DNA from 3 places in the Stenotrophomonas sp. PS02300 genome. Region 2 is predicted to be linked to each of the others. Evidence: predicted binding sites of a transcription regulator. Region 2 holds the regulator's gene; each other region holds the start of a gene.
What was found. Region 2 encodes FliA, which starts transcription of late flagellar genes. Its sites were predicted from a motif close to TAAAGTTTNNCNNNCNNNGGCCGATAA; they were not measured.
Positions count from the first base shown of each region.

Region 1: QMX79_RS18740 (STAS domain-containing protein) is a predicted target of FliA. The motif match lies at 1,255-1,281, and genes of this name have one in related genera.
Region 3: QMX79_RS07605 (methyl-accepting chemotaxis protein) is a predicted target of FliA. The motif match lies at 1,211-1,237, and genes of this name have one in related genera.

Region 1 covers NZ_JASCOP010000157.1:4,037-6,222, forward strand. Annotated here, with positions in the region: gene QMX79_RS18730 (chemotaxis protein CheA) at 1-505, opposite strand, end outside; gene QMX79_RS18735 (response regulator) at 554-919, opposite strand; gene QMX79_RS18740 (STAS domain-containing protein) at 916-1,224, opposite strand; gene QMX79_RS18745 (chemotaxis protein CheW) at 1,339-2,186, opposite strand, start outside.
Region 2 covers NZ_JASCOP010000075.1:4,206-6,391, reverse strand. Annotated here, with positions in the region: gene QMX79_RS13665 (AAA family ATPase) at 1-164, shown strand, start outside; gene QMX79_RS13660 (MinD/ParA family protein) at 151-1,038, shown strand; gene QMX79_RS13655 (RNA polymerase sigma factor FliA) at 1,035-1,781, shown strand; gene cheY (chemotaxis response regulator CheY) at 1,798-2,186, shown strand, end outside.
Region 3 covers NZ_JASCOP010000027.1:28,701-30,886, forward strand. Annotated here, with positions in the region: gene QMX79_RS07600 (SulP family inorganic anion transporter) at 1-1,190, shown strand, start outside; gene QMX79_RS07605 (methyl-accepting chemotaxis protein) at 1,359-2,186, shown strand, end outside.

The sequences.
Region 1 (2,186 bases), on a different contig from region 2:
TGCGCAGCGGATCGTTGCCGCTCATGAACAGCGACGGCGCGGGTACGAAACCGATCTGCCACGCTTCGGGGGTGTCATCGACCTTGGCGGCAACCGGCGCGGCGGCGCTCGGCGCCTGGCCGGACAGCACCGCTTCCAGGCGTACCTTGACCGCGGCCACGGCCTGCGGGTCGGCCGGCTGGCCGTGTTCGGCTTCGCGCAGCAGGGCGCGCAGCACGTCCACCGAGGACAGCATGGCATCCACGGCCGCCGGCTCCAGCGCTCGCTTGCCGGCGCGCAGTTCGTCCAGCAGCGTTTCCAGCACGTGGGTCAGCGCGGCGATGGCGTCGAAGCCGAAGGTGCCGGCGCCGCCCTTGATGGAGTGCGCGGCGCGGAACACCGAGTTGATGATTTCCGGATCCTGCTGGCCCGATTCAAGTGCCAGCAGGCCCGCTTCCATCGCGTCCAGGCCCTCGCGGCTTTCCTCGAAGAAGGTGGCGTGGAAGCGTTGCAGGTCCATGCTCATGGGCGTTCGGGTCCGGTTACCAAAGGGGGAGGGGAAGGCGGGTGGGGATCAGCCCAGGACTTTCTGGACGGTCGCGACCAGCTGTTCCGGGTTGAACGGCTTGACCAGCCAGCCGGTGGCACCGGCCGCCTTGCCTTCGGACTTCTTGTCAGCGGCCGATTCGGTGGTGAGCATCAGCATCGGGGTGAACTTGTAGTCCGGCAGCTGGCGCAGCTCGCGGATCAGCGAGATGCCGTCCATGTTCGGCATGTTCACGTCGGTCACCACCGCGTTGAAGCGCTGGCCCTTGGCCCGGCCCAGTGCGACGGCGCCGTCCTCGGCTTCCTCGACGGAAAAGCCGGCCGAGGTGAGGGCGAAGGAAACCATCTGGCGCATTGACGCCGAATCGTCCACCACCAAGATACGTGCGCTCATGCCGCGTTCTCCACAGATTTCAGGTTGTCATGGGTTGCGTCCAGGCCCAGGGCCTGGGTGACACCGAGCAGGCGCGCGGCATCGCGGAAGGTGGCCGTGCAGCCGTCGAACGCGGTCGGGTGGCCGGCCTGGCGGCGGGCCTCGACGAACGCGCACAGGACCTGCACCGACGCGGTATGGATACGGCCCACCTGGCTGGCATCCAGCGTCAGGTCGCCGCCCTGGTCCACCAAGGGGGCCAGGCGTGTTTTGAGCTCGGTGCTGGTCTCGATTCCGAGATCATCACCCAGGGCCACAGTGCTCATCGTTGCTCCGGACAAACGGTTCCGAGGTCTATAACGGCGTATTTCTGGAAACCTTTAGGGCCGTGCGTGGTGCCGGATATCCCGTAGCCACGCAGGGCGTGGCTCTACGGGGGGTCAGTTCAACAGTTGGGTTGCATCCAGCAGGATCATCGGCTGGGCGGTTACCCGCGCCACGCCACGGAACAGATCGTTGGAGATCTGGCAGATGCGCGCGGTGTCGGGCGGTTCGATCTGCGAATCGGTGAGGTTGGCCACGTCTTCCACGGCCGATACGCGCAGGCCCATGGTCTCGCCGTCCTCTTCCAGCACCACGATGCGGGTGTTGGCGTCGTCGCGGGCGGGGCCGGTGCCCAGGTGGATGCCCAGGTCCATCACCGGCACCACCTGGCCGCGCAGGTTCATGATGCCCAGCATGGCCGACGGAGTGCCGCGCAGCGGCAGCAGCGGTACCGGCAGCACCACCTCCTGCACCTTCAGGAGCTCCAGTGCGTAGGCCTGGGGGCCGCAGCGCAGGCGCAGCCAGCGCGAGGTGCGCTCGCTGGCGCGGCGGTCACCACGGGGGCTGGAGGCGGGGTTGCGGGCCTGTGCCTGCAGTTCCTGCCAGCTGCTGGGGCGACCGGAGGAGGCGGGAGCGGGAGCGGGAGGCGCCGGGCGCGGTGCGGCCACGGGTGTCGGCGGCGGTGCAGCACGTGCGACCGGTGCGGGGGCAGCGGGCGGAACCGCTGCGCGCACAGGAGCGGCCACGGCCACCGGCAGGGTGTCGTGGAGCGCTTCGGCCGGCAGATCGTCCCAGCTGGGGCGCGAGGCGTCCGGCGTCGCGGCCACCTCGACCGGGCCCAGGGCCGGGTCGTTGAGCAGTTCGTCCAGCAGGGCCAGATGGGCCGGTGCGCCGGGCGACGTTGGCGTTTCGAACGCCGGCAACGCTGCCGCCGGCGCTACCACCGGGCCGAGTGCCGGATCGT
Region 2 (2,186 bases):
TGGCCGTCGACCACCGCCTGCCGATCACCTGGGTCACCGATGGCCAGGACGTTCCCGAAGACCTGCACCGGGCCAGTGCAGCCAATCTTGTACTTCGCCTTGAAGATTTGCGCCGCGCGGCCGATATGCCCTGCAACCCGGAGTTGAACCATGCCGTCGCGTGAGTATGAAAACCTGACCAGGACCTTCCCGTTGTCGGCCACCCGCAGCCAGCCGCTGGGCCCGGTCCGCACCATCGCCGTCACCGGCGGCAAGGGCGGCGTGGGCAAGACCAACGTGTCGGCCAACCTGGCCGTGGCGCTGGCCGACATGGGCAAGCGCACGCTGCTGCTGGATGCCGACCTGGGCCTGGCCAACATCGATGTGATCCTGGGCCTGCAGCCCAAGCTGACCCTGGCCGACCTGGTCGCCGGGCGCTGCACGCTGGATGAAGTGATCCTGGAAGGCCCCGGCGGCGTGCTGGTGGTGCCGGCCGCGTCCGGCCGCCGCCACATGGCCGAACTGCAGCCGGCCGAACACGTGGGCCTGGTCAACGTGTTCTCCGAACTGGAACGCGACCTCGACTTCATGGTGGTCGACACCGCTGCCGGCATCACCGACGGCGTGCTCACCTTCTGCCAGGCCGCCCAGGACACCGTGGTGGTGGTCTGCGACGAGCCGGCCTCGATCACCGACGCCTATGCCCTGATCAAGGTGCTCTCGCGCGAACGTGGCGTGGACCGCATCCAGGTGGTGGCCAACATGGTGCGCGACCCCAACGAAGGCCGCGTGCTGTATGAAAAGCTCAGCCGGGTCTGCGACAAGTTCCTGGCCGATGTCTCGCTGAACTACCTGGGCTGCGTGCCGCAGGACGACTGGCTGCGCCTGTCGGTGCAGCGCCAGCAGCCGGTGGTGAAGGCCTACCCGTCCAGCCCGTCGGCGCAGGCGATCGCCGAGATCGCCCGCCGCACCGCGCGCTGGCAGGCCCCGACCGAGCCGCGCGGCGGCGTTGAATTCTTCCTGGAACGCATCCTCAAGCAACGCGGGGTGACCGCATGAAAGGCGCCGCACAATACAAAGAGGTGCAGCGCGCCGCAGCCAACGAGTGCATTGCCCAGCACTCGGACCTGGTCCGGCGCATCGCCCACCACCTGGCCGCACGCCTGCCGGCCAGCGTAGAAGTCGACGACCTGATCCAGGCCGGCATGATGGGCCTGATCGAGGCCTCGCGCAGCTACGACGCCGACCAGGGCGCCTCGTTCGAAACCTATGCCTCGATCCGCATCCGCGGCTCGATGATCGACGAGATCCGCCGGGGCGACTGGGTGCCGCGTTCGGTGCACCGCCGTGCCCGTGACGCCGCCTCTACCATCCGCCGCCTGGAGCAGAGCACCGGCCGCGCCGCCAGCGCCACCGAAGTGGCCGCCGCGATGGACATGCCGCTGCCCGATTACCTGCGCCTGATGGAAGACGCCGCGCGTGGCCAGGTGCTGAGCCTGGAATCGCGGATCGAAGACCAGGGCGAGCTGGATACCGTCGCCCAGGGCGGCCCGACCCCGCAGCAGGTGCTGGAGCGCGGCGAGTTCGGCCGCGAACTGGGCAACGCGATCGGCCTGCTGCCCGAACGCGAACAGCTGGTGCTGTCGCTGTACTACGAGCAGGAACTGAACCTGAAAGAGATCGGCGCGGTGCTCGGCGTCAGCGAGTCGCGCGTCTGCCAGATCCATGGCCAGGCAGTGCTGCGCCTGCGTGGCCGACTGAAGATCTTCGAGGCGGCCGACGCCGGCCTCGAGAACACTTGATACCGAGGAAAGTGCTTTGAACAAGAACATGCGTATCCTGATCGTCGACGACTTCTCGACCATGCGTCGTATCGTCAAGAACCTGCTGGGCGATCTGGGCTTCACCAATACGGCCGAAGCCGAGGACGGGCATGCCGCGCTGGCCCTGCTGCAGAGCCAGCCGTTCGATTTCGTGGTCACCGACTGGAACATGCCGGTCATGACCGGTATCGACCTGCTCAAGGCGATCCGCGCCGACGCCAAGCTCAAGACCCTGCCGGTCCTGATGGTCACCGCAGAAGCCAAGCGCGAGCAGATCATCGAAGCCGCCCAGTCCGGCGTGAACGGCTACATCATCAAGCCGTTCACGGCTGCGACCCTGGAAGAGAAGCTCGGCAAGATCTTCGAGCGCCTGGCGGCGAGTGC
Region 3 (2,186 bases), on a different contig from region 2:
AGTACCTGCTCGCCGCGACGATCCTGGCCGGCGTGCTGCAGATCATCGCCGGCGCACTGAAGCTGGGCGCGCTGATGCGGTTCGTGTCGCGTTCGGTGATCACCGGCTTCGTCAACGCACTGGCCATCCTGATTTTCCTGGCGCAGATGCCCGAGTTGATCGGGCGCTCGTGGCAGGTGTGGGCGGTGTGTGCGGCGGGGCTGGCCATCATCTACCTGTTGCCGCGGTTGACCCGTGCGGTGCCGTCACCGCTGGTGGCCATCGTGGTGCTGACCGCGCTGTCGATCGGGCTGCACTGGGAGGTGCGTACCGTGGGCGACATGGGCGCACTGCCCGACAGCCTGCCCACGTTCCTGTTCCCGGATGTGCCGATGACGTGGGACACGCTGGCGCTGCTGCTGCCGGTCTCGGCAACCCTCGCGGTGGTGGGCCTGCTGGAGTCGATGATGACCGCGCAGATCGTCGAGGACATGACCGACACCCCGAGCCAGCGCAACCGCGAATGCGCCGGCCAGGGCCTGGCCAACATCACCGCCGGCCTGTTCGGCGGCATGGGCGGCTGCGCGATGATCGGGCAGTCGGTCATCAATGTGTCTTCCGGCGGACGTGGCCGGTTGTCCTGCCTGGTGGCAGGCGTGCTGCTGTTGCTGCTGGTGGTGTACGGGCACGAGTGGGTGCGGCAGATCCCCATGGCCGCGTTGGTGGCGGTGATGATCATGGTCAGCATCGGGACCTTCCACTGGCGTTCCTTTGCCGAGTTCCGCGTGCACCCCATGAGCTCCTCGGTGGTGATGGTGGCCACCGTGGTGGTGACCGTGGCTACCCACGACCTGGCCAAGGGCGTTCTGACCGGGGTGCTGCTGTCGGCGCTGTTCTTCGCGCGCAAGGTGGGTCGGCTGCTGGTCGTCACCGACCACACCGATGCCAACGGGGTGCGCACCTACACGGCCACCGGGCAGGTGTTCTTCGCTTCGGCGGGGCAGTTCGGCGAGAGCTTTGATTTCCAGCAGGTGCCGGCGCGGGTGCTGATCGACCTCAGCCAGGCCCACTTCTGGGACCTGAGTGCGGTTGGCGCACTGGACAGGGTCACCCGCAAACTGCGCGGGCATGGGGCGCAGGTCGAGGTGATCGGACTCAACGCCGCCAGCCAGACGTTGGTGGAGCGGCTGGGTGGCCGTCCGCCTCACTGAACCCGGTCAGGATTCAGCGCTCAACATCTCCAGCACAGGGCCGTTACCAGCGTATGACCCGACCTGCATGTGCGTTGCACCGTGCCGGACGGGCCGCAATGGACTGCGTGACGTAGTAGCGGTGCCCGCGGGCGCGCGCTGTTCTGTACTCCTGCCTGGAACACCCCCATGTCCACGTCCCGCTCGTCCGCTTCCAAGCGCCCCGGCAGCATCGCCAACCGGCTGATGCTGGGTACCGCGCTGATCGCCATGCTCTGCTTCGGCGTGACCGCCGCCCTCAGTTACCGCGAAGCCAGCCAGGCACTGCTCGAATCCTCGCGGCGGACCATGGAAAGCCAGGCCGAGGCCGAATCGCGCCGGGTCGGTGCCGACCTGGCGGCCGCGTTTTCCACCAGCCAGGCATTGGCCGACAGCCTGGTGGTGCAGCACCGCGCCGGCGGCCTGTCACGCGCGACCGCCGCACAGGTGCTGCAGCAGCAGCTGCAGTCGCACCCGGAATGGGTGGGCATGGGCACGCTGTGGGAACCGCAGGCCTTCGATGGCAGGGACGCCGACTTCGTCGATGCCGAGGCCCACGACGCCACCGGTCGCTTCATGAGCTATTGGGCCTGGCAGGACGGCGCGCCGGTGCAGGATGTACTCAAGGGCTATGACGTCCCCGGCGATGGCGACTGGTACCTGCGCCCGCGTGAGCTCAAGCGGCAGGCCGTGAGCGAGCCGTACCGTTATGAGATCGGCGGCAAGCAGGTGCTGATGACCACGCTGTCGACCCCGGTGCTCGACAACAGCCAGTTCCTGGGCGCGGTGACCGTGGACGTCGGCCTGGCTGCACTGCAGGAGCGTCTGGCGGCGTTGCGCCCGATGGAGCAGGGCCACGTCGAACTGATTTCGCCCGGCGGCATCGTGCTGGCCGCGCAGGATGCCAAGCAGATCGGCCAGCGCCGCGACGATGCCGTCACTGCGCAGGTCCTTGCAGCCGTGGCTCGTGACCAGCGT